4 regions of the Paenibacillus sp. RC334 genome follow, and region 1 is predicted to be linked to each of the others. Evidence: riboswitches for the same ligand, from Rfam matches in the RefSeq annotation. Region 1 holds a riboswitch; each other region holds the start of a gene.
What was found. A riboswitch is a leader RNA that binds a small molecule or an ion and turns the genes downstream of it on or off. The one in region 1 is predicted to bind cyclic di-AMP.

Region 1 (6,205 bases):
TATGCTTCTCGTCAATAACTTGAATGTACGGATGAATGGCGGGACAGTGCAACGACACATTTCCAATATCCATGGAGCCGTGATCTTCGCCCTCCGTGATGTCCTCCTGCGGAATGCCTGTCAGCACCAGGTTTGCGGTAAAGGCATCGGAAAGCGCACGATTGGTCACCATTTCATCATAAGACGTCTCATAATTTGAGGTTTTCAGACGACACCCGGCTTGTAAGGCCGCTCCTTCGGCAATTTGAATAACGCGGCGAGTCAATGAATTCAGTTCATGCCGTGTAGCAGCCCGTACATAAAATTGGGCAGAGGCATAATCAGGAATGATGTTCGCTGCCTGGCCTCCTTGATTAATAATGCCGTGAATACGTACCGTACTCTTCACCTGCTGGCGGAACGCATTAATGCCGTTGAACGTTTGAATCACCGCGTCCAGCGCGTTAATACCTTCGTGGGGACTGGCAGCGGCGTGAGCGGATTGCCCAAAGAATTCGAATTGTACGGCATCAATCGCCAGCGATTTGCCCGATTTTTCATAACGGTAATAAGGATGCGTCATGAGCGCTATATCGCAATCATCAAATAACCCGGCAGCCGCCATGGGAACCTTGGCTCCGCGTGTTTCCTCGGCAGGTGTGCCGTATACTCGTACTTCTCCACCGATCTCGTCAATGACCGATTTGAGACCGACAGCCGCTCCTGTGCTCATCATACAGATCAAATGGTGTCCGCATGCGTGTCCCAGACCTTTCAGGGCGTCATATTCTGCCAGAAAAGCAATGACCGGACCGGGTTTGGCTGCTTTATAAGTCGCAATGAAAGCCGTTTCGATACCCAGTACAGGGGCCTGAACTTCAAATTCGTGAAAAGCCAATTCCTCTTTTAGACGGGCAGCCGCCAAAAATTCCTCATTCCCCAGCTCCGGGTTTGCGCCAATATATAAAGAAATGTCCTTAAAACGTTGGGCATGCTGCTCAATGGTACGTTGGATCGTATTTTTGTTATTCATGGAAAAACTCCTTTGTAAAAGCTGTAATGTAGGTATTACGTCAGGTATGCTGAAATTGTACTATAACATTCATTGCATAATCATGCATATTCATTTATAATGACACAATCTTATTTATTATAAAGAATTTAAGGAGAGAAAAAAGATTGAAAAAGGCATATCGTTTTACCGCCCTGATTCTGACGGCGGTTATCTTGCTGTTGGCTGGTCTTCCGATGCTTACTGCATACGGGACGGAAGCGAAGACACAGCCAAAACTTGTACTCGGCATGAGTGCCGATTTTCCGCCGTATGAGTTTCATAAAGACATTAACGGTAAGGATACCATTGTAGGCTTTGACGTTGATATTGCAAATGAAATTGCCAAGGATCTTGGCGCGGAGCTGGTTATTGAGGACATGAGCTTTGACTCCTTACTGCCTGCCCTGCAAAGTGGTCGTGTAGACCTGGTACTGTCTGGTATGACACCAACGGATGAACGCAGAAAGAGCATTGATTTTTCGGATGTATACTACCACTCCAAGCAAGTCATTATGGTACGTCCGGAGGATAAGGACAAATATCCGACGATGGCTGCTTTGAAAGGCGAGAAGATCGGCGCACAAAAGGGCAGTATTCAGGAAGAGATTGCTCAAAAAGTGCCCAATGCCTCTGTAACTTCGCTGGATAAAATCTCCGACCTGGTGCTCCAGCTTCGGACACAGCGTATTAACGCTGTCGTAATTGAAGATACAGTTGCTAAAGGATACACGTTGGACGGTACTGTAACGCTCGCCAAGGCGGTACCTGAGGATGAGGGAGCAGAAACAGCTGTAGGTATTCGAAAAGGAAATGCTGAACTGCTGGCATCTGTAAATAAAACGTTGGCTCGCCTGAAAGCAGACGGGTCTATTGAAAAGTTTTCCACGGAAGCGAGTGCACTCTCTGCCGATCGACAGGTTTCATCCAATAACATCGTGGATATATTTTGGAAATATCGCAGCTTTTACGTTACGGGTATCGGCTACACGTTGTTGCTGTCTGCGCTCGGGGTACTGTTCGGATTTATCATTGGTCTGATCATCTCTCTGCTGCGGATGAGTGGTGTGCGTATCATTGAATGGTTGGGTACGGCCTACGTAGAGGTACTACGTGGTACACCTATGCTGGTACAGCTTATGATCATCCATTATGGAGTTGCTTTGACGCTGGGCGTCAATTTTACGCCACTTCAGTCCGGTATTATTACGTTATCTCTGAATAGCTCGGCATATCTGGCTGAAATTTTCCGTGCAGGTATCCAGGCAGTGGACCGTGGTCAGATGGAAGCAGCCCGTTCACTCGGTATGGGACGAGGCAAAGCTATGCGTCACGTCATTTTACCGCAAGCGTTCAAGTCTGTACTGCCTGCGATCGGCAATGAGTTTATTACGATTATTAAAGAGTCCTCCATCATTTCTACCATCGGTATGGTGGATATTATGTATCAGGCCCAAGTCATTAAGAACATCACCTACGAAGGATTAAGTCCGTTCGTCATCGCGGCTGCTATTTATTTTGTAATGACATTCAGCTTGTCGAAGCTGTTGGGTTTATGGGAAAGGAAGTTGAGAGCCAGTGATCACCGTTAAACAACTGCGTAAATCGTTCGGCAAAAATGAAATTTTAAAAGGCATTGATATAGATATTGCCAAAGGCGAGGTTGTTGTCGTCATTGGCCCGAGTGGTTCGGGGAAAAGTACATTTTTACGTTGTATGAATCTGCTGGAGCAGCCGACCGACGGGGAGATTTTGTTTGAGGGCGAGCCGATTACAGCCCGTGGTCATAATATTAATGCGACTCGTGAGAAAATGGGGATGGTGTTCCAGCATTTCAACCTGTTCCCGCACAAAACGGTGCTGCAAAATTTGACGCTTGCGCCGACTCAGGTTAGAGGCCAGTCCGTGAAGGAAGCGGAGAAAATTGCGCTAGAGCTACTGCGCACCGTTGGACTTGAAGACAAAAAGGACACCTATCCCAATCAGCTATCCGGTGGACAGAAGCAGCGGATTGCGATTGCACGCGCCTTGGCGATGCAGCCGCATGTGATGCTCTTCGATGAGCCGACTTCCGCTTTGGACCCTGAAATGGTCGGGGAGGTGCTGGACGTGATGAAGAAGCTGGCTGAGGGTGGCATGACGATGGTCATCGTGACACATGAAATGGGCTTTGCCCGCGAGGTAGGAGACCGCATTATCTTTATGGATAACGGTCAAATTGTGGAGCAAGGTACACCGGAGCAAGTTTTTGGCACTCCAAGCCATGATCGTACCCGGGATTTTCTTGCCAAGGTTTTGTAAGAAATGAGCTTATAAAGGCTATGAAGTAAGCCCTCCGCGGTGGAAGTTTGACGGGAGGGCTTTTTCTTTTTTTGTCATCCTCGTTCAGATTTTTGTAACTGATTTCGATTTCATGATGACAAAATTGTAACAGATGTAGTATGATGTTCAGGGTTCCCAACATTTTCATGCAGATAAGGTTACAAAATTGTGATATTATGCAGTGAGCCAAAACTTACCGGGGCAGCAGACAGCTACGACAGACGCTGAATGCGGGACCCAAAACCATGGGAAGTGCGGGGGACGTAACAACGGCAGTAACTTCTGATCCGTCTTCATACGAATGGATGGAAGGTTGCCTAGGGGTGAATTGCACAAAAGCATAGGGCTTCTCCTGAGTCCGAATCCGACAGCTAACTTCGCAGGCATAACAGAGGAGGTACATATCTTTTGAAACATCTGAAACGTATTGGAAAAACAATGAAATTTGCGGTGCTGGCAGCAGCCATTGCAGGATTGGCGCAGACAGCCGGGGTAGCCGACGCCGCTTCGCTTCATACCGCCAAGGAAGGTGATACCTTCTTTTTACTTGCTCAACGTTACGGGGTATCTGTAGAAGATCTGCAAAAGGAGAACCCGGATGTTGCCGCCAGCAATATATATGCAGGAGTGCAAATTAAGGTGCCGGACGAGAACAAGTTAAAGGCCGCTTCGGATTCGAAGCCTCAGCTTCTTTCCGAGAAAGCGCCAGCAGGTGACGGTCAACAGGTTGAAGCATGGGGCAAAACATTTAACTACAGCAAAGTAGTTGACGTGAAGGCCACAGCGTATTCCGCAGCAGCCAGTGAAAATGGAAAATGGGGAGCGGTGGACTATTTCGGAAATCCGCTTAAGCTCGGTACGATTGCGGTAGACCCCAACGTAATTCCGTTGGGTACGAAAGTGTTGGTTACAGGCTATTCCCACCCGGGGCTGCCCGATCAATCTTTTGTAGCGGTAGCACGCGATAAGGGCAGCGCCATCACGGGTAAACGGATTGATATTTTCATTCCAGGCAGCCCATCTTTTGTGAGTGACTTTGGTTTTCAGAATGTGAAGCTGTATGTCATTGATAAATAGACTTATGTAAGCAAATGAATTAAGTGAACATAATATATATTATGTAAACTATAATCTGTGATCTATAATCAAATAGCTTAATCGCAGGTTCAGATTCATATATGGGTCTTGTCGATTAATAAAGGGCTGTCTTGACGAGCAGAATGCATCTGCTGGTAAGACAGCCCTTTTTACTGTTATTTCCGCTCCGAGGTGTGAAGTAGCCGGGGAACCGTGACAAATTTGTAGCCCTTGGCTTTCAGCGACTGAATGAGACCCGGCAGGGATTGAACAGTGCCTTTCAGATTGGAACTTTGACCTCCACCTGCGTGCATTAAAATGATGGAGCCTGGTCCGGTAGCCGGGATCACATTACGCTGAATTTGTGTTTTACTGAGTCCCTTCCAATCGAGGGAGTCTACGTTCCAATTGACAATCATGTAGCCGTGTCGACGCGCCCACTGGATCTGAGGCTCCGTAATTTCACCATAGGGCGGGCGGATCAGCTTGGGTCGAAAGCCGACAGTGGCCTCCAAAATATGTTCTGTTTTCTTAATCTGGTTGCGAAAGCGTTCCGGTGAAGCCTTCCTAAAATCCGGATGGGTATAGGAATGGTTGCCCAAGGCATGGCCTTCACGTACGATACGGCGAATCATGCCCGGGTGTTTTTCCGCACGGTGACCGACAATAAAGAAGGTGGCTTTGATCCCATTCGCGTGCAAAATGTCCAGAACCTGCGGCGTATACCGGGAATCGGGCACGTCATCAAAAGTCAGGGCAATTTGCTGCGTATGCGGGCCGCACATTTTAAAAATATCCGCATGTTTTTTCCGAAGCATGGCTAATGTGGGAGTGGCTCGTTCTCTGCTCTTATGTGCTGAAGAAACAACAGTCGCTTCCTTGGAATGAGTCGTTCCGATATCGGGAGGCGCGTCCGCGTGAACGGGAAAACTCGAAAATGCTAGTAACAGTGCCATCATTGGAAATATTCCCCTGTACGGCATATGTATCCCCCTTTCCGTGCAGTGGTACCTTCTGTTGCTTTCATTTATTATGTACCTGACATGTTGAAATTATGCTGCTGAACAGGTTAGACTATTGAGTGGTTGAGTGGAAATGCCCTGTGTAACGGATGTAAGTGAAGATCACGAAGCTAAACGCACATATTCTATTAAACCTGAGCGAAACAGCAGCATTTTCGCAACTTTTAGCCTTTTAATGGATTCGGTATCCAGTGATAGCTGGTGTATAATGGGGTTGCAATTCATATTGTAGAGACATGGAATTAAAGGAAGGATGGATCAATGTGACCGACTTGTTTACTCCTTATCAATTAAAGGGACTCTCTTTAAAAAACCGGATTGTAATGCCACCAATGTGCCAATATAGCGTGGAGGCCAAAGATGGAAATCCCAATGATTGGCATCACGTCCATTACGTTAGCCGGGCAGTAGGTGGCACCGGGCTGATTATTGTGGAAATGACAGCGGTCCACCCGGATGGACGCATTACAGATTATGATCTGGGTATTTGGAGTGACGAGCATATTCCTGCATACCGTAAAATAGTGGAGGAAGTCCACAAGTACGGTGCCAAAATCGGAATTCAATTAGGTCATGCCGGACGCAAGGCTGAAGATGCTGATTTGCCTGTCGCACCGTCCTCGATTGCTTTTAGCGAACGTTTTAAGGAGCCGCACGCTTTGACGACAGCCGAAGCCAGGGAGCTGGTTCAGGCTTATAAGGAAGGCGCACGCCGCGCGGTGGAAGCCGGTTTTGATACAGTAGAAATTCATGG
Region 2 (6,205 bases), 2.9 Mb from region 1:
CGTGCAGCAGCATTCGGGTGGGTGATAAGTCCGGCGTCAATCAGGTCCGCCCAATCAATTAGCGGATCGGCCCCTTCCACCGTCGTATGCACCCGTGCGAGAGCATGTCTGATCGCTTCAGGCGAGGCATTCTCCACGCCAATATCCCCTTTACGCGTCGCTTCTGCCTCTGGTATAAAGGCCTGCTTGCAGCCGGGCACCTTGGAGGCAATAATTTTGCGGATACGCTCCCCTGCATGATCGGGATCGGTCAAAATAATGACACCCCGCCGCTCCTGCGCCAGCGCAATTTTGCGCAGCGTCATTTTATTAATGGCGGAGCCGCCCGTTTCTATCGTATCCGCTTCGACAGCACGGCGAATAGCCACCGTATCATCCCGACCCTCTACCACGATCACTTCCTTGATCATTTGCGTTTCCCTCCACTGCTACACAGTCAGCTATATTCATCTTTCCCAGCTTTTGAAAACAAAATAAGAAGAGGGTATCCTCTTCTTAGCATGCATAACTATGATGTTAATACTATCGCATTGCCCTAAACATATACAACACGTTTTTAGTTCATTTCAGGCTTCACTGGTCCAATCACATATACGGTTTTACCGTGCTTCCGACCAAACTGATTGGCTTGACTCAAACTCTCATAATACACATCGATTTTGTGGCCTTTAATTGCGCCACCGGTATCCTCCGCACGGCGGAAGCCCACCCCTTCAATATACACCCACCAGCCGATTGGAATCACACTCGGATCGACAGCGATGGTGCGTCCTTCCGTGACACGCGTGCCGGATGCGGTACGTGTACCGATACCTGGCTCCTGTGACGAATACGCCGTCATGGAGACGTTTTGTAATACTTTGTTATATTTAAAATTCACACCTGCTTTACGGACAGCATTGTCCGAACTAACCCGTGTTGCCTTAACGGCATCTTCAGGACCGACGGAAGCAGCCAGAACGACCGGCTTTTTCTTCGTTCCTACCGCAATCACCTTATCCACACGATTCTGCGCGACTTCCTTGTTTACCAGCTGCTTGGATACCAATTTTCCGTCATGGTATACCTTTTGAACATGCTGGACCACAACACCCGTTTTACCGCTTTGGATGACCCGATTATCGCCTTTATAGAGACTTGGATCGGCCGTTTTGATGACCTGATAAGGTACCTGTTGCTTCTGTTCGACCTGCTGTTTCTTCACACGGATGATTTTTATGTCCATGTTAGACGAAACAGAAGCATCCAGAGCAGGATAAACTTTATCATTTGACGATAATTTATAGCCCGAGGTGCGAATGGCACCCTCTACTGTATTTTCTGTTGTGTACAATTTTTTCGTCTCATTGGCTAAGGATACTTTGACCTGATTGGCACGTTTGATGACTACGCGATCCCCATCCTGTACTGCTCCGTTCAGCGGCATCGAAACCGTATCATGCGGCTGAAGTGAAATAGAATGCTCTTTGAGCAAATCTTGGAGCTGGGATTGTCGGGTTTCTACCGCAGATGCCTTACCATCGATGACAAAAAAAACCTGTTTTTTAGATTCAGTGTACACCAGAATTGAAATCATAATCGTTAGTGCGATTAGAAAAATAGCAACCAAAGCAGCCTGGCGCACATTTTCTTGCTTCCAACGCAATACGTAAGACATGCTGGATGAGCGTGACTCATGGGTCTCCTCTTTTTGGAAAATGCCCATTTCCTCCGTCCTCCTTACATAGCCCGCCGTCTGGAGTAAGACATAGTTGAGATTGACGTGACTATAACAGATTTTCTACAAGACAAGCCCGTAATGCGACTGTCCTGCACCATGTACCCGTCTTCGCGGCATGCTGTCCTCCCCTGTTTAATCACAGTATGATGACAGATTTTCTTTTATTCACAACAAAAAAAGCCAGAGAAAGAGACTAGAGAGCTCTTTCGTGGCTTCCGGCATGTGCGAATATGCGGAAAAATCATGCACGAGATGGCTTCTCTCTTGTTACGCTTACGGGGTTAGCTGTCGGGTTCGGACGTAGAGAGACGCCCTAGCTTGGGTCAACCGCTCATGGCGGTCGCCTTCACATTCACCCCGAAGACCCAGAAAGAAATCGAAATACGGCCCCTCCACCTGTTCAATCCCATCCGGGAAAGGATTTCGGTCGAGCCGGCTGGCGGAAGAGACGCTCCCTTCTTGCCATACGCCGGACGTACTGTAAGCCATATCGGTTCCCCCGTTCCCTGTAAAAGGGACTCAGCGAGACTGGTTCATGAAATGAGCTGTTGATGTTTACACTCAAACAACAATTCACTGAAAAGATGATATCCTGTTTCTATGCATGTTGTAAAGCAGGTTTCAAGTACATTTTTCAAAATATTCGGTTAAAATATTGTAATATTCTTGAGTTTCCTGCAACAAATTCATGATTAGCTTCGTCTATCTCTTTATTTTGATCGATTTCTTCACTTTTTCACTTAATGTCAAATCGTTCCAAGGCATTTTGGGTCGTTATTGACACTAATTCCTCCACCGTAATTCCCTTGATTTGGGCAGCCGCCTCTGCGACCAGTCCCACGTGTGCGGACTCATTTCGCTTCCCGCGGAACGGATGAGGCGTTAGGTAGGGAGCGTCCGTTTCAATGAGCAGACGGTCCAGCGGCACCTGTGCGAGTACCTCCTTTGGCTGCTTGGCATTTTTGAACGTTATTGGCCCGCCAAAAGAGAGGTGAAAGCCCATATCCAGCACCATTTTAGCCGTCTCCCAGCTTCCGGAAAAGGAATGCATGACTCCGCCAACCTCACTCGCTTTTTCTTCACGCAAAATCTTAACAATATCTTCATGCGCATCCCGGTTATGGATGACAATTGGCATGTTCAGCTCACGAGCCAGTCCAATCTGGTTGCGTAGCACCCGATGCTGTACATCCTTCGGTGATGTGTCCCAATAATAATCCAGACCAATCTCCCCGATCGCCACGACTTTCTTATGACTGCATAACGATACAATCCATTCCATATCTCCCTCCTGCATCGTAATCGCATCCTGTGGGTGCCATCCAATCGCCGCATAAATAAAATCATACGTCTCAGCTAATTTCATCGTGGATGGAATCGTCTCACGATTAAATCCGATATTAATCATGCGGGTTACTCCCGCTTCGACAGCACGTGCTATAACTTCTTCCCGATCTTCGTCAAATTGCGGCGCATCCAGATGGGTATGAGTGTCAAATAAATTCAAAATTCATGTCCCCTTATTTACTTTTATTGGCATACATTTGTCTATTGTTTGACAAAATAATTCCTTATTTCGGCAGGAAGCTTGTCCTTTACCCCATCCAATTTGTTTTGGGGATAGTACATGTGATATTTACCCCGGTGAATACCGCTAATGGAGCGCACAATTTCCGATACTTCGGAAATTTCTCTCACTTCTCCTTTACGTCCAAGCAGTAAAATCTGGTTGTCCGTCGAGCCACCCTGCCGAAACACATCATAAGGAAGATCCGTCGGAAAATCAATTTCCAGATCATATTCGGGATGCAAACCAACCTGCTTCAGCGCTGTCCGAATGTCGTCAATGGTATCTGTATCCATATTTTCAATCTCTACATATTTATACAGCTTGCGATCCATAAAACGGGCGCTCAAATCACTTAAAATCTCGTCCTTTTCCTGTTTCCACTGACTGAATACTGTCTGAATCAAAGACTCGTCGAGCATCAAATATTGTTCCACCGTAAGCTCCCCCCGAAAGAGATCCGGCAACGGTTCCAGCAGAAAACTAAACTCATATCCGTTTCTAAACAGCTCCTTCGCCCGCTTGAAAATCTTACGCAATAAAATTTCCGAGCTGCGCGTTACAGGATGAAAATAAATTTGCCAATACATCTGATAGCGTGACATCAGATAATCCTCTACCGCATGCATACCTGACTCCTTCACAACAATTCTTCCATTATGAGGACGCAGCAGCCGTAAAATACGATCCAGATCAATGGTGCCATAATTGACCCCCGTCGAGTGGGCATCCCGCAGCAAATAATCCATACGGTCCGCATCCAATGGGCTTGTGATCAGGTTAACGAGAATTGGCTTGTCATACGTTTTGGCAATGACCGCAGCCACCTTCGCCGGAAGCTCCTCATCGACTTGCCTCAGCACAGCGTTAATCTCCGTATTCCCCAATACAATCCGGCATGTCCAATCCTCGTGGTTCATATGAAAGGCTTCTTCTATAGAATGGGAAAACGGGCCATGCCCCACATCGTGCAACAAAGCCGCACACAGCGCGACTAAACCTTCTTCCTTCGGCCAATCCGAAAATTCGCCGCGTTCAAATTGGGAAATAATACGCCGTGTAATCTCGTACACACCTAGCGAATGCGAAAAACGGCTATGCTCCGCTCCATGAAAAGTAAGATAAGATGTACCCAACTGCCGAATGCGGCGCAAGCGTTGGAACTCTGGAGTATTGATCAAACGCCATATCACTGTATCCTGAACATGGATATAGTTATGTACCGGGTCCTTAAAAACTTTTTCTTCACTGAGTGGCTGGTGCAAGATATCAGCTCCTTTAATATTCTGAATAATGGATTAAGATACAATAAAATCCTAAACGATCTCCTTCATTCGACATCGCTTGTCGTAATATGTCGAATTATAGCTTTTCGACATTTCCAAATCGACAAATGGCTAAAATCATCAATAAAATAAGGTAATACACACGCATCATGCTCTTTATTCTAAATACTTTTGCATAATTAACCTGTTAGCAAATATTTAAGGTTGACTGTTTTGGGAATCGTTGGTATAGTAAATATCAGAAAAGAGAATATTTTGTCGAATCATGACACTTATATTATTTTAAAGGCGAGAGGAGCCTGATTTATTATGATGAAATCCACTGGTATTGTAAGAAAAGTTGACGAGCTCGGACGTGTTGTTATTCCAATCGAATTGCGCCGCACATTGGGTATTGGCGAAAAAGACGCTTTGGAAATTTATGTTGATGGCGAACGCATTATGCTCAAAAAATACGAGCCTGCTTGTATCTTCTGCGGTAATGCCGAGAACGTAATTTACTTCAAAGGAAAAATTGTTTGCCAAGATTGCATCTCAGAAATTCCAACACCTGTGACAAACTAAGATTTTTAGTATATAATAGACTTATAAGAGATTGTTAATTCTAACCTTTTTCATATATACTCCTTGTTGCCTTCCACGGTTTGAACCCAACCGTCGGAAGGCCCTTTTTTGTTTATGGAAGTTTTCATAAAAGAGCGTTATATACATCCCTTTTGGAAATGGAGCGATCAGTAGCTGTACGCTTCATAGCGTCCTTGCGTGTCAGCCCTTCAGTCTCATAATGCGCAACGTGGGCCTCCAAAGATAAGGACTGCCACCATGCCTGTCGCTCCTCTTCCTCTTCTGCTTCGTTTTTCCCTTCAACTACCAGACAATATTCACCAAGCGGTGGATGCTCCTCCAGTCTGGCAAGGCATTGCTCCGCCGTTCCTCGTATCCATTCCTCATGCAGCTTGGTCAACTCACGTGCAAGCACCACTCTGCGTTCCCCCAGTGTTTCCTTCAATACCGTCAACGTCCGCACAATACGGTGAGGGGATTCATAAAACAGGATCGTGCCATGTGATACCTGAAATGACTGTAGCAGCCTCTCGAGATCCTTTTTCTCCCGTGGAGGGAATCCGGCAAATGTAAATCTTTCGGTACCCAGTCCGGAGGCAATCAAAGCTGACAATGCTGCGTTTGCCCCAGGGATGGGAATAACGCTAATTTCCGCTTCCAGCGCCAGCTTGACCAGATCCGAACCCGGGTCCGAAATGGCCGGCAGACCTGCATCGCTAACCAGTGCCAAATTTTTTCCTTCTATTATATAACGTATCAGCTCAGGCCCACTGGCAGCTTTATTATGTTCATGATAGCTGAATAGCATTTCCGGCGTGATATCAAAATGTGTGAGCAGTTTGCGCGTCTGCCGCGTATCCTCTGCTGCTATAATACTGCACGATTTTAAGGTGTTAATCGCCCTAAAGGTCATATCGTCCAGATTACCAATCGGTGTCGCAACGAGATACAGCTTGCCCCGTTCTTCTCCGCCGGTTATAAAACTTTTTTGCACCGCTGCCTTCACTGTAAATCCCCCTTGCTTACTTCTCCATAGATATCCCTTATTTCCTGAGTATAATTCCCATT
Region 3 (6,205 bases), 1.6 Mb from region 1:
TGCGGTCGTGGTGGAATGGCAGACACGCTATCTTGAGGGGGTAGTGGGCGTACGCCCGTGGAGGTTCGAGTCCTCTCGACCGCATTACATGCAAGACACAGTTAAAAAAGCATCCTGACACGTTTTTGACGTGATTGGCTGCTTTTTTTGTTATATAAGCCGAACTAAAATATCCCTTTTTCCTAGCCACAGGAGCAGCCGTTTGGATTGGCTGCTTGTGAACAGGGATGGACCTGTCAGCTTTGTTGCAAGAGCTTCTCGATATCCCCCGCCAATTTATCCGGAGTTGTCTGTGGGGCATAGCGCTTAAATACGTTACCTTCGCGTGTAATCAAAAATTTAGTAAAATTCCATTTGATTGCTTTGGAGCCTAATACGCCCGGAGCTGTTTGGGTGAGGTAGCGGAATAAAGGGTGCGCCTGATCGCCATTGACATCTATTTTGGCAAACATCGGAAATGTAACTCCATAGTTGATCTGGCAAAACTCCGAAATTTCCTCGCTGGAACCCGGCTCTTGCTTGGCAAACTGGTTGCTGGGAAACCCTAAGATTTCAAGACCCCGCTCATGGTATTGGTCATATAGCTCTTGTAGCGCCTTGTATTGGGGGGTTAGCCCGCATTTGCTGGCTGTATTCACGATGAGCAGTACTTTTCCTTCGTATGTGGACAACGGAATTTCTTTCCCTTGCAGGGTTTGTGCATCATGTTCATAAACGGTCATGGTTTTCCTCCTAATTTGATATTCTACAATTAAATTGTAAGCAATTTAACGAAGAGTTGCAAGTCTATAAATAGATGTAATGCGCCGTCTGCTGCTGTAAAATCGTATTTTGTCCAAAACGGCAAATGGCACTGCAAATGGGGCAAATAGCGGTGTTTCTCATGGTAAAAACAGGTTCAATCGGCGTTTATCAGGTACATACAGCACTTTTCCTTTCTCTTTTACAAAAAAAGGACAAAAAATGCTCCCCATACGCCAATATTGACATGCCTCTTCATTTTCGAAAAGGGATGAAAAACCGAGATTGAAGGAGCTGGGAGAAGGATATTTGTGTTGTAAGCGCTATTATTAATCTTTTATGCTCCAAAGACCGATTTATAACCCCGCAGGTGAGCTTTACAGTGTTCCTTGCGCGGGTGTATGATTCAAGACGTAATTTCAAATTAAGTGAATGAAGCAGCAACGAATTGTCTATAGCGCTGAATTTTGCAGTTGCAAAAGCGGGGGAACCAAACGAGATCTATGCGGCTTTTAAAGGGCCGAGTGTCTCAAGGGGTGAATTTTCTGGCCAAGTGTCAGAAATAGGGCGACTCTCACGTCCGAATCCGACAGCTAACCTCGTAAGCGTACAGGGAGAGGCAACAAACCGCCGTGTGCAGCCATGGTTTATTTTATCATGGTTACGTAAGAAGCCGGAGGAAAGCCTTTTTCCTTTGGCTTCTTTTTGTTGTCTTTTTATACCGGGAGAGGAGCTACTGATGGAAGGTCGGCTAATCATTGTCACTGCACCGAATGAAACGGGCAGAAATTTTGTGAAATTGCTTATGTTCAAAAAACTGGCGTTTGCGGTTCTTACGAATAGCGCTCAGGAGGAACGACAGCTCAAAAAAATGGGTGTGGAGCATATTGTGCGCATCAATACGATGCAAGCGGGGAAATGGAATTTTCCCAAAAAAGAAATTGGCTGCGTGTATTTGTTCGAGAACAGCTTGAATCTGACGTGCCGTTTTCTGCAAATATGCCGGCCGCTGACATCAGATTCGATCTATGTCATTACACACGGCTGTAATCCTCAAGGGATTTATCGAGGTTTGGGAGCGGACCATGTGATCTACACTTTGAATGGAGAGGTGGGTTTCCTGCTGAACGGATAGTCGCTTACGATATGGCTAATATAAATTAAAATTTTCAAAGTAATTGTATGTTGATTTTACGAGGGTGTAAGAATAACGATCTGAGGACAGATACGGGAGGGTATGAACATGATGGATATATACATGCTGCTCGTGATGGCTGCGAGTTATGGAGTGATACTGCTGTTTGTACGCTGGTGTGATGCACAGACCTCCAAAGGAGGGCGAAAAGGATGATGGTTGTGCTTACGCTTACGGCTATTGTGTTTGTGTATTTAATCTACGCACTCCTGAATCCTGAAAAGTTCTAATCAGCTAAACAGGATCAAGCGGGCGGGGAACAGCAGATCATGGATGAAGCATCAGAGGCAGCGGGCTTTCGCAAACGTGTGCAACGCCTGGTGCTACGAACCCGTCTGTTATTCCAAACGCAGGAGCATTTTGGAGGAGGGAATAGATGATGGAGCTGCTGCAAATTGGAATTGTGATTGTGATATTGCTGCTCTTGGTGAAACCAGTGGGCACCTATATGTATCATGTATTCTCAAATGAACCGAATCGGACGGACCGAGTGTTTGGCGGGACGGAGAAGCTGATTTACAAGGTTATAGGATTGAAAAAGCTGGAGAGCATGCGTTGGACCACGTATGTGATGAGCTTTATCGCTACGAATGTCGTGCTTGTGGCGATCAGCTATGTGCTACTGCGCTTGCAGGGACTGCTCCCCGGTAATCCGGCTGGAAACGACAATATGGAAGCGTCACTGGCTTTTAATACAGTGATCAGCTTTATGACCAATACGAATCTCCAGCATTACAGCGGAGAAAGTGGACTTACGTATATGACGCAGATGGCGTTCGTTACGATGATGATGTTTACTTCGGCTGCTTCCGGTTTTGCGGTTGCTGCGGCTTTTATGAGAGGATTGACGCGGCGCGGTGAAGGAATGGGCAACTTTTTTCAGGATTTTATCAAAGCAATTATACGGATTTTTCTTCCGTTGGCCTTTGTGCTTACGCTGGTGCTGGTCGGACTGAAAGTACCGCAGACGCTTCAGCCTACGGCGGATATCACGACGATGAGTGGAACACAGCAACAGATTGCCTTGGGACCCGTTGCTTCGATGGAATCGATCAAGCACTTGGGGACGAACGGGGGGCGGTTTCGATGGGGCCAACTCGGCGCATCCTTTTGAAAATCCAAGTCCCTGGACGAATGTGCTGGAAATTTTGGCGATGTGGGTGATGCCAGCTTCTCTGCCGTATACCTTTGGGCTGTTCGCTCGTAATCGCAAGCAGGGGTGGATTATTTTTAGCTCCATGATGGTACTGTTTCTCGTATTCCTATCTATTACGTACGTGTCAGAGAAAACGGGTAATCCGCTGATTCAGGCACTGGGGGTGGATGCTTCTCAGGGAAGCATGGAAGGGAAAGAGGTCCGCTTCGGCATCGGACAATCGGCACTGTTCACGGCGGTAACGACGGCGGCTACGACAGGTTCGGTCAATAATATGCACGATACACTGACCCCGCTGGGCGGTATGGCTGCTTTGGGTGAAATGATGCTGAACGTCATTTTCGGCGGTAAGGGTGTCGGGCTGATGAATATGCTGATGTACGCGATTCTGGGTGTATTTATATGTGGATTGATGGTCGGCAGGACCCCGGAATTTATGGGCAGGAAGATTGAAGGCAAGGAAATGAAGCTGATCGCAATTGCCATTTTGGTACATCCGTTTCTCATTTTGGTGCCGACTGCGCTCGCTTTTATGAGTCATTGGGGATACGATGCGGTCACAAACCCCGGATATCACGGGTTGACTCAGGTGTTATATGAATATGCGTCATCTGCGGCTAATAACGGTTCGGGATTTGAGGGGCTTGCGGATAACAACGTATTCTGGAACGCGACAACGGGTATCGTTATGTTCTTCGGACGATATGTATCGATTGTTGCACTGTTAGCTGTAGCAGCTTCATTGAATGCCAAAGCACCGACTCCAGTGACGACAGGCACACTTCGTACGGACAACAAGCTGTTTGGGGCGATTCTGATCGGGGTTGTGCTGCTGATTGGTGCGTTGACCTTCTTGCCCGTCATCGTATTGGGGCCTGTGGCTGAATTTTTGACCATGTGAAGAAGATGAACATGAAGAAGAAATTGAGAATGGATGAACGGGGTGCTTGATCATGAAGGAACAACGCAAACGCATGCTGGATAAAAGCATCTTGAAGCATGCGATCAAGGATAGCTTTATGAAATTAAATCCGATGATCATGATGAAAAATCCTGTCATGTTCGTCGTGGAGATCGGCACTTTGGTTGTGTTGCTGATGCTGCTGTTTCCCGGTTATTTTGGAACGGGTAATGAAATGGGCTTTAACCTGGCTGTTTTTATCATCCTGTTGTTCACGTTGCTCTTTGCTAACTTTGCTGAAGCGCTCGCAGAGGGTCGGGGTAAAGCACAAGCTGCCTCTTTGAAAAAATCCAAGCAGGACACACAAGCTAACAAGCTTGTCGGGGATGAGATTCAGGTGGTCAGCTCAACCGAGCTGCGGAAAGGTGACATTGTGATGGTGTCCCAGGGCGAGATGATTCCGAGCGATGGTGAGGTTATTGAAGGTCTTGCCTCAGTGGATGAATCGGCGATTACGGGAGAATCGGCTCCGGTGATCAAGGAATCGGGTGGTGATTTTTGCTCGGTAACCGGCGGGACGCGTGTGGTTAGTGACCGGATTAAGGTCCGGATTACGACAGAACCGGGTGAGACGTTCATTGATAAAATGATTTCGCTCGTGGAAGGCGCACAGCGGCAAAAGACGCCGAACGAGATTGCGCTGAATACCCTGCTGATCAGCCTAACGATTATTTTTCTGATCGTGGTAGTGACACTAGCACCGATTGCTCGTCATTTTAACATCGATCTGCCTGTTCCCATACTTATCTCGTTACTGGTCTGTCTGATTCCGACGACGATTGGAGGACTGCTGTCAGCCATCGGGATTGCCGGTATGGACCGGGTCACGCAGTTTAACGTGCTGGCGATGTCAGGCAAGGCGGTAGAAGCATCTGGAGACATCAATACAATGATTCTGGACAAAACGGGTACAATTACCTTCGGTAACCGGATGGCGAGCCAATTCGTGCCTGTAGGGGGCGTAGAGGAAACAAAGTTAGTAAAGTGGGCTGCGATGAGCTCGATGAAGGATGAGACGCCCGAGGGGCGCTCAGTTCTGGAGTTGATGCGCAAGCAGGAGTACACACTGGATGAATCCTTGGCAGCAGGAGGGACCTTTATCGAGTTCAAGGCGGAAACCCGGATGAGTGGTCTGGATCTGGCCGATGGACGAAAGGTACGTAAGGGCGCGGTGGACTCTGTCCGGCAGTGGGTACTATCGCAAAACGGCAGCGTCCCAGCCGATCTGGAGGAAAAGGCGAATCAGGTGGCCTCTGAAGGAGGTACGCCGCTGGCTGTCGCGCTGGATGATCAGATGTATGGCATTATTTATTTGAAGGACACGGTGAAGCCGGGCATGAAGGAGCGGTTCGATCAGCTCCGGGAAATGGGTATCCGTACGATCATGTGTACAGGGGATAATCCGCTGACTGCTGCGACGATTGCGCGGGAAGCGGGTGTGGATGATTTTGTGGCTGAAAGCAAGCCAGAGGATAAGATCGCGGTTATTCGTCGTGAGCAGGAGCTGGGAAAGCTGGTTGCCATGACCGGGGACGGTACGAATGATGCTCCTGCGCTGGCGCAGGCTGACGTTGGGCTTGCCATGAATAGTGGCACGGTCGCAGCCAAGGAAGCCGCCAATATGGTGGACCTGGATTCCGATCCGTCCAAAATTATTGAGGTGGTCGCTATCGGAAAGCAGTTACTCATGACACGCGGTGCTTTGACGACATTCAGTATCGCGAACGATGTTGCCAAATATTTTGCCATTATTCCGGCGATGTTCATGCTGGCGATTCCGCAAATGAGCGCATTGAACGTAATGGGGCTTGGCTCTCCGTTGTCCGCTATTTTGTCGGCGCTGATCTTTAATGCTGTTATTATTCCGCTTCTGATCCCGCTGGCCATGAAGGGCGTGAAGTATAAGCCCATGAGCTCGGATCGCCTGCTGGGACGGAATTTGCTGATTTACGGTTTGGGCGGTATGGTGGTGCCGTTTGTTGGCATTAAAGCCATTGATTTGCTAGTGCATTTGTGGATTTAACGCAGCCTGTGAAGGTGTGCATCTTGGATACTGAATGGAAGCGGAAAGGGTGAGCAATATGAGTGGCTTTTATCGGATGATGTCTGGACGCAGATTTGCTGCCCACGAAAAAGCCGGGTCTGCCCGGCA
Region 4 (6,205 bases), 3.0 Mb from region 1:
GGGGCACTCGCAGCGGATTTTTCCAATCGGACGTCTGGATAAAGATTCGGAGGGTCTTATTTTACTTACCAATGACGGAGATATTGTGAATAAGATTTTACGGGCGGAAGGCAAGCATGAGAAGGAATATATCGTAACGGTGGATCGACCCGTCACACCATCTTTTGTGCAGGGGATGTCCACAGGTGTAAAAATACTCGGTCAGCGGACGCTCCCCTGCGAAGTGACGCGTGTATCTGAGTACGTATTCCGCATCATATTGACGGAAGGGAAAAACCGTCAGATCCGGCGCATGTGTGCTGCCTTCAGCTATGAGGTGAAGAAGCTGCAACGTCTGCGGATTATGAATATTCGATTAGGGTCGCTTCAGAGAGGCGCCTGGCGTGACCTGACAGAGACGGAGAAGCAGGAGCTAGGTGAGATGCTGAATTATACACTCAGCTAAACCTGAGGGCTTCTCACGGCTGATAGATGGCAGGGCAATGGATAGGACAAGAGGCAGAGTGGAATATCACAATGAAAAGGCACCAGCTGCATAAAAAATGCGGCGGTGCCTTTGTCTATATAACATATACATAATCAACCTTCATTCGAGCTTGAGGTAGGACTGATAACTTGTGTGCCGTTCTGATATTTACGTAGTACGGAAATTTCGACACGGCGGTTTTTGGAGCGTCCTTGACCATCCTGATTACTTGCTAGTGGACGATACTCACCATAACCGATGGATACAAATTTGGTTGGATCAAGCTGCGGATTGAGTAGCAAAATGCGCAAGAAATTCAGAGATCGTTTGGCACTCAAATCAAAGTTGGACGGAAACTGACTATTGGAAATCGGCACATTATCTGTATGACCTGATACGATAACATCATAGCCAGGAAACTGCTGGAGCATGCTGGAGATGGACTTGGCCAGCTTTCTCGCTTCCGGCTTTACCTCAGCCTGACCCGATGAAAACAAGGCGTTATCACTAATAGTTATCATGAGCTGGGATTGGTTCAGTTTTGTATTGAGCAGTGGAGTCAGGCCATTATTTTCAATATACTGATCCATTTGCTTTTTGAGCTTTTTCAAATCCTCTTCTTCCCGCTGGGCGAGTTGCTTTTGCAGTTCAGCCGTAGAAGTTGCTTTAGACTTTATAGGTTGTGTTACCTGTTCTTTATTTTTGCCCATATCTGCGGATTGTGACGATGGATTGGCGGCAGAGTGATCCAGTATGCCAGTGCCGCCACTAAAAGCCGCACTCATGGATTGAGCCATAGTTTCAAATTTTTTGGCGTCGAGTGCACTCATCCCGAATAAGACGATGAAAAGAGCTAGCAGAAGGGTCATCAAGTCGGAATAGGGCAACAGCCAGCTTTCGTCGGCATGCTCCTCGTGCGGTTCATGTCTTTTTTTACTCACCGGAATCCCCATCCTTCTTGGTCAGGGTAGCCCGTTCGGTTGGAGTCAGGAATATCGTCAGCTTCTGGCTGATCGCAATGGTGGATATACCTGATTGAATTGAGAGCAGGCCTTCGACCATCATCAATTTAAGCTCCACTTCTTTTTTGGATAACCGTTTCAGCTTATTGGACATTGGATGCCACAGGACATAACCTGTAAAAATACCAAGCAACGTCGCAATAAAGGCTGCCGCGATGGCATGAGACAGCTTGGCCATGTCACTAAGATCGGCCAGAGCGGCAATCAGACCTACGACGGCACCGAGTACCCCGAGCGTTGGAGCGTACATACCAGCCTGAGAGAAAATCAGCGCGCCGGAGCGGTGTCGATCCTCGGTAGCGTTAATGTCCTCCATTAGAACATCTCGCACGAATTCCTGATCATTACCATCAATAATCATACGCATACCACCACGCATAAAGGGATCGTCGATCTCCTCTACCTTGGATTCCAGCGCAAGCAGACCTTCGCGACGGGTAATGGATGCCCATTCGGTAAACGTGCCGATGAGCTCTTTACGGTCCAAAAGCTTTTGTTCCGTGAAAATAACCTTGAACAGCTTCGGAATGCGTTTGATTTCTTCCATCGGGAAGGCCATAAAAATACTTGCTGCCGTTCCGACAAAAATAATCATGTAAGCAGCGGGGTTGTTGACCAAGTTGATCACTGGCGCGCCTTTGAGAATCATCCCGACGACCAATGACACAATCCCGAGTACAAGTCCGATAATGGTTGAAATTTGCATGATACACCTCATCCATGAGAATAGATTTTGAATCCTTTCATGCCGCCGGGGTCGTCCTTGCCCCAGGCACGTCATTACAAGACGGATTATAGTATTTATCGACAAAACTCTCTTTTTTGTTAAGTACGAATTTCCGGTATAATAAGGTGATTATGTAATGAATGGTGGAAGAATTGGAGGAAATGGCATGGGAGTGAAGCACGGACGGGAGTATGAACAAATTTTGAACGATTTGACAGAGGCTGTGGGACGCATTCCAGATAGCTATGAATTTTTCGAAATGGAAGCAGAAGATTGGGACAGACTGGACCCGGCAGGGCGTCAGGAAGTCAATGAAGCGCTGGCTGAAGATCTGTTTTATGCACTGGGTAAAGAGCCCGTTATCGCTGTGGGCAGCGGCGTTGTCATCTATGAACCGGAGCAGCACCGTATCTATGTGCTCATTGGAGATGAGGAGCTGACGTCGGTACCTTTGATTTGAACAGGCCGTTTTATGGATTTATCAACGGGGCCGTGGTAATATGGACACCAATATATCGTAGTTTTGGTCGCATTCAAGCGGCTGAAAGGCTTCCGTATAAACAGGGAGGAGTCGTATCATGCCTTTTACACAAGAAGAGATTGAAGCACATCTGGAGAAGCTGGAGGGCTGGGAACTGGAGGAAGGACGATGGATTGTCCGGAAATATAATTTTTCCAGTTTTATGAAAGGGATTGCATTCGTGGATGAAGTTGCTGCTATATCGGAAGCATTTAATCATCATCCATTTATTACGATTGATTATAAGACCGTGACCCTGCGTTTAACCTCCTGGGATGACGGTGGCATTATGGCCGTGGATATTAAGGAAGCCCAACAATATAATGAAGCTTTTGAGAAAATGCGTAGCAGTCATTGAGCTAATCGTGGTCTGTCGTATGATAAAAGCGCCTTCGATATACAACAATGCAGTTGTATGCCGAAGGCGCTTTTATCATAGAACATGAGGCTGGTGGTCGGGATGATATACCATACAATGAAATGGCTTCTTGCCATCGGGAGTCTGACGTTCATAGGTATCCGTAAGCTCAAATCCGGCTGCCTTGTAAGCCCGGATGGCGCGCCCATTCCAAGTCAGGACCTCCAGATCAATTTCATTCTCAGGGTTGCGTCGTCTGGCTTCCTCGGCAATTGCACGGACAAATTCGGCGCCTCTGCCATGTCCACACAATCCGGGATGCATTCCCAGACCTAGCCGGGTCACGCCAATCATCGGGAAATATTGAGCAAATCCGGTTAGTATGTTCTCGTCATCCAGTACGGCTACATATTGCTCCTGGCGAAGCGAGGGGTTTCCAAATTCGACCTCAAGCGCCTTCATTTGTTCCCAAGGTAACCAGCCGTATATATTGTAGGGTGAATCATAGCGCCACTCACATATCGCAGCCGCCTGCTGCTCGTCCATCGGCACGATTCGGTAGTTAGATATTGAGGCCGGCATGTCTTCCCATCCTCCTTTTACAAGTACTTAAACCATTAACAACAGATTGTAGACAAGTTGCAGGGGATTGGCAAGCGTGTTTATTTCATACCCAAGTCGGGTATACATTCAATAAGAAGGCTTTACTGCTCATATACTCCCCCCCGTCGTGACGGTAAAACCGACGATGTTCGCAAAAACTGAAACCTTTTGAGGTGTCAGTTCGTCAGTAAAAATAACGTTTCTGATGTTGCGGACATAAAAAACCGCAATTCGATTCCGGCCAGAATCAAATTGCGGCTCAGGTTAGCTTGCTGTTCGTTAGTTATTCTACGTTGTCGTCATCAGGAGTTTCAGAAGCTACAGCGTGGTAAGCATCTGTGCTCATAATTCTTTTGGCACCGACATATCGGTTAGCGTAATAATTTTCGTTCAGTGAGCTAACAACTACACCACGTGAAGATGAGGAGTGAGCAAATTTCCCTTCACCCATGAAGATACCTACATGGGAAATGCCTCTACCTGTGGTGTTGAAGAACACCAGGTCTCCAGGTCTCATTTCATCGCGGGATACGGAAGATCCCATTTTGAATTGTGATCCGGATTGATGCGGCAGTTTAATTCCCAGTTTTTGATATACATACATTGTGAAGCCGGAGCAATCGAATCCGTCGAGTGTAGTGCCTCCGCTTCTGTAGCTCGTTCCTTTGGTATCTTGGATGACCTGGTCCATCTTGGAGTCTGCAAATGCACTGCCGCCACCGAATGTAAAAGATGTAAAGGCAATGGCAAGACCCATGGCTGCGATTGTTAGTTTCTTCTTCAAAAAAAAATACCCCTTCCAATGCCTGCGAGGTTAGCTTAAGGATTCGGTAGAAGGTTCCCCTATGACCACTCTGTTGCGAGATCAATTCACCCAAACTGGTTCCCCCGCTTCCTAGGTGCCAGGAATTAGGCTTAACTTAAGATGTGCACCTTGGAGAGCAGTATTCACGATAACGATGTTTTTAAGGTAAAGGTTACAATAAAGATTACAAAGTTGTTACTATCAGTTCACTGCGATTATTGTAACAAAGTTGGCTGGCTTTGGCAAATGTTTCATCGCAAAAAATTACAAAAAAATCTGCTCCCTTTATCGCGGGAACAGATTTTGTTAAGAGTATTCAGTTATGTGCCGTTTACATGGATAGGAGTGGATATAGATAGTTGCCTTTCGACAGCCAGAAATTGCTCAGGAGGAACGGAGTGGGGGTTCAACCTCTGTCGGAGATATCGGTATGCCATAGGCGGTACTGTGAACTGATGTGCCATAGCCTGACCAGACTGGTAACAAAATGATACGTTTGCTGGAGAATGAGTGCCAGCATGCCAGTCCAAATCATCGCCACCGTGCCGAATAGGCCAAGGACAAGCAGCACACCTGCGCCGAGCAGAAGCGAAATACCGATAGCCGGAAGGATTTGGCGAAAGAAGGCGAGCAGCGACGACAGTATGGCGTGACCACCTACGGTGCCTAGCTGCATGTACAGGATGCACTGGCGGATGAACCAGCCATAAGCGATCCAACCGATGGCATAGGGCAGCACATGCAGCAGATAGGCGGGAGATTGCAGCGCCCCGGCTACGATAGGGTAGAGCCTCGGCACCACCCAGAAAGCAGGGAGCAGCAAGAGCCCAAGCTCGATGACGTAATAGATCAGCGATGATAAACCATGACGTTTCATTCCACGGAAAAAAGACAGACTTTGCGGCTCGGTCGCATGGGTGTGCAGACTTTGGTATATTCCCGCCCGGATGAAGGGGGTAATCAGTATACGCAGCACCGTTGCCCCCAGTAGTATCCACAGATACATATGAACCTCCCGGTTGTCTGTCAGGGCAATCTGGCTCTCCATCCAAAACAAGGTCTGCCCCAGTTCATTTTGACCCTGATCAGGGTAGCGCAGTAGTAGGGGAATAACGGCGGATTGTACCACCCGATAGAGAAAAACGCCCCATAGCAGTCGATACAAAAATAGAATGATGACAATATAAAATTGTATGCGCACAAGCGCCCAGCCTTCTTTTATAACGGTACGCATCTATAGACACCTCACCATGACAGACTTCCAAGCAGTGTCTCCAGCAGCTTGGTTACACTTATGCTCCAACGGGTCTGGGTTTTTTCGTTCAGTTCGTCCTTCAGACTGTTATTGATATGCTTGTTCTCCAGCGCAATCGTGTACAGTGGATCAACAATCACATGGGAGACCGGAGATGCACTTTTGAGTCGATAGGTGGTGCTTTTGCCCATGCCGTCCCAAGCCTTGAATATCGTTGTACCGTCCTTGAAGGTAACTTGAACAGGGACCTTGGGATAATCTGCCCCTTTTTTGCTGAGTGTGATGGTTGCTTCGTATCCGTTGGCCAGCTTGCGGTTCGTAATGCGATCCACTGAAAAATCCGCCATCTGGCCGTCGTATACATATTGTTCAAAATAGTGGCTCCACGAACGTCCGGTGACTCTTTCGACGATACGCTGAAAATCCTGTGAGGATGGATGCTTGAATCG

Region 2: another riboswitch for cyclic di-AMP. It lies ahead of QMK20_RS27020 (resuscitation-promoting factor); the one in region 1 lies ahead of QMK20_RS13705 (3D domain-containing protein).
Region 3: another riboswitch for cyclic di-AMP. It lies ahead of QMK20_RS06485 (hypothetical protein); the one in region 1 lies ahead of QMK20_RS13705 (3D domain-containing protein).
Region 4: another riboswitch for cyclic di-AMP. It lies ahead of QMK20_RS00115 (C40 family peptidase); the one in region 1 lies ahead of QMK20_RS13705 (3D domain-containing protein).

What each region holds. Positions count from the first base shown of each region.
Region 1 is NZ_CP125370.1:2,992,071-2,998,275, reverse strand. Features, by position in the region: gene QMK20_RS13720 (M20 family metallopeptidase) at 1-1,012, opposite strand, end outside; gene QMK20_RS13715 (ABC transporter substrate-binding protein/permease) at 1,159-2,622, shown strand; gene QMK20_RS13710 (amino acid ABC transporter ATP-binding protein) at 2,609-3,331, shown strand; cyclic di-AMP (ydaO/yuaA leader) riboswitch at 3,578-3,753, shown strand; gene QMK20_RS13705 (3D domain-containing protein) at 3,761-4,429, shown strand; gene QMK20_RS13700 (polysaccharide deacetylase family protein) at 4,606-5,412, opposite strand; gene QMK20_RS13695 (NADH:flavin oxidoreductase/NADH oxidase) at 5,715-6,205, shown strand, end outside.
Region 2 is NZ_CP125370.1:5,893,191-5,899,395, reverse strand. Features, by position in the region: gene rnmV (ribonuclease M5) at 1-410, opposite strand, end outside; gene QMK20_RS27020 (resuscitation-promoting factor) at 557-1,705, opposite strand; cyclic di-AMP (ydaO/yuaA leader) riboswitch at 1,975-2,255, opposite strand; gene QMK20_RS27015 (TatD family hydrolase) at 2,457-3,227, opposite strand; gene QMK20_RS27010 (HD domain-containing protein) at 3,269-4,552, opposite strand; gene QMK20_RS27005 (AbrB/MazE/SpoVT family DNA-binding domain-containing protein) at 4,883-5,137, shown strand; gene rsmI (16S rRNA (cytidine(1402)-2'-O)-methyltransferase) at 5,262-6,143, opposite strand; gene QMK20_RS26995 (tRNA1(Val) (adenine(37)-N6)-methyltransferase) at 6,140-6,205, opposite strand, start outside.
Region 3 is NZ_CP125370.1:1,363,858-1,370,062, forward strand. Features, by position in the region: tRNA gene QMK20_RS06475 (tRNA-Leu) at 2-84, shown strand; gene QMK20_RS06480 (glutathione peroxidase) at 237-722, opposite strand; cyclic di-AMP (ydaO/yuaA leader) riboswitch at 1,190-1,365, shown strand; gene QMK20_RS06485 (hypothetical protein) at 1,481-1,876, shown strand; gene kdpF (K(+)-transporting ATPase subunit F) at 2,092-2,166, shown strand; partial or broken gene kdpA (potassium-transporting ATPase subunit KdpA) at 2,316-3,993, shown strand; gene kdpB (potassium-transporting ATPase subunit KdpB) at 4,046-6,076, shown strand; gene kdpC (potassium-transporting ATPase subunit KdpC) at 6,135-6,205, shown strand, end outside.
Region 4 is NZ_CP125370.1:18,294-24,498, forward strand. Features, by position in the region: gene rluF (23S rRNA pseudouridine(2604) synthase RluF) at 1-445, shown strand, start outside; gene motB (flagellar motor protein MotB) at 580-1,407, opposite strand; gene motA (flagellar motor stator protein MotA) at 1,400-2,194, opposite strand; gene QMK20_RS00100 (hypothetical protein) at 2,382-2,675, shown strand; gene QMK20_RS00105 (4a-hydroxytetrahydrobiopterin dehydratase) at 2,794-3,093, shown strand; gene QMK20_RS00110 (GNAT family N-acetyltransferase) at 3,169-3,675, opposite strand; gene QMK20_RS00115 (C40 family peptidase) at 3,980-4,480, opposite strand; cyclic di-AMP (ydaO/yuaA leader) riboswitch at 4,485-4,622, opposite strand; gene QMK20_RS00120 (hypothetical protein) at 4,908-5,735, opposite strand; gene QMK20_RS00125 (M1 family metallopeptidase) at 5,747-6,205, opposite strand, start outside.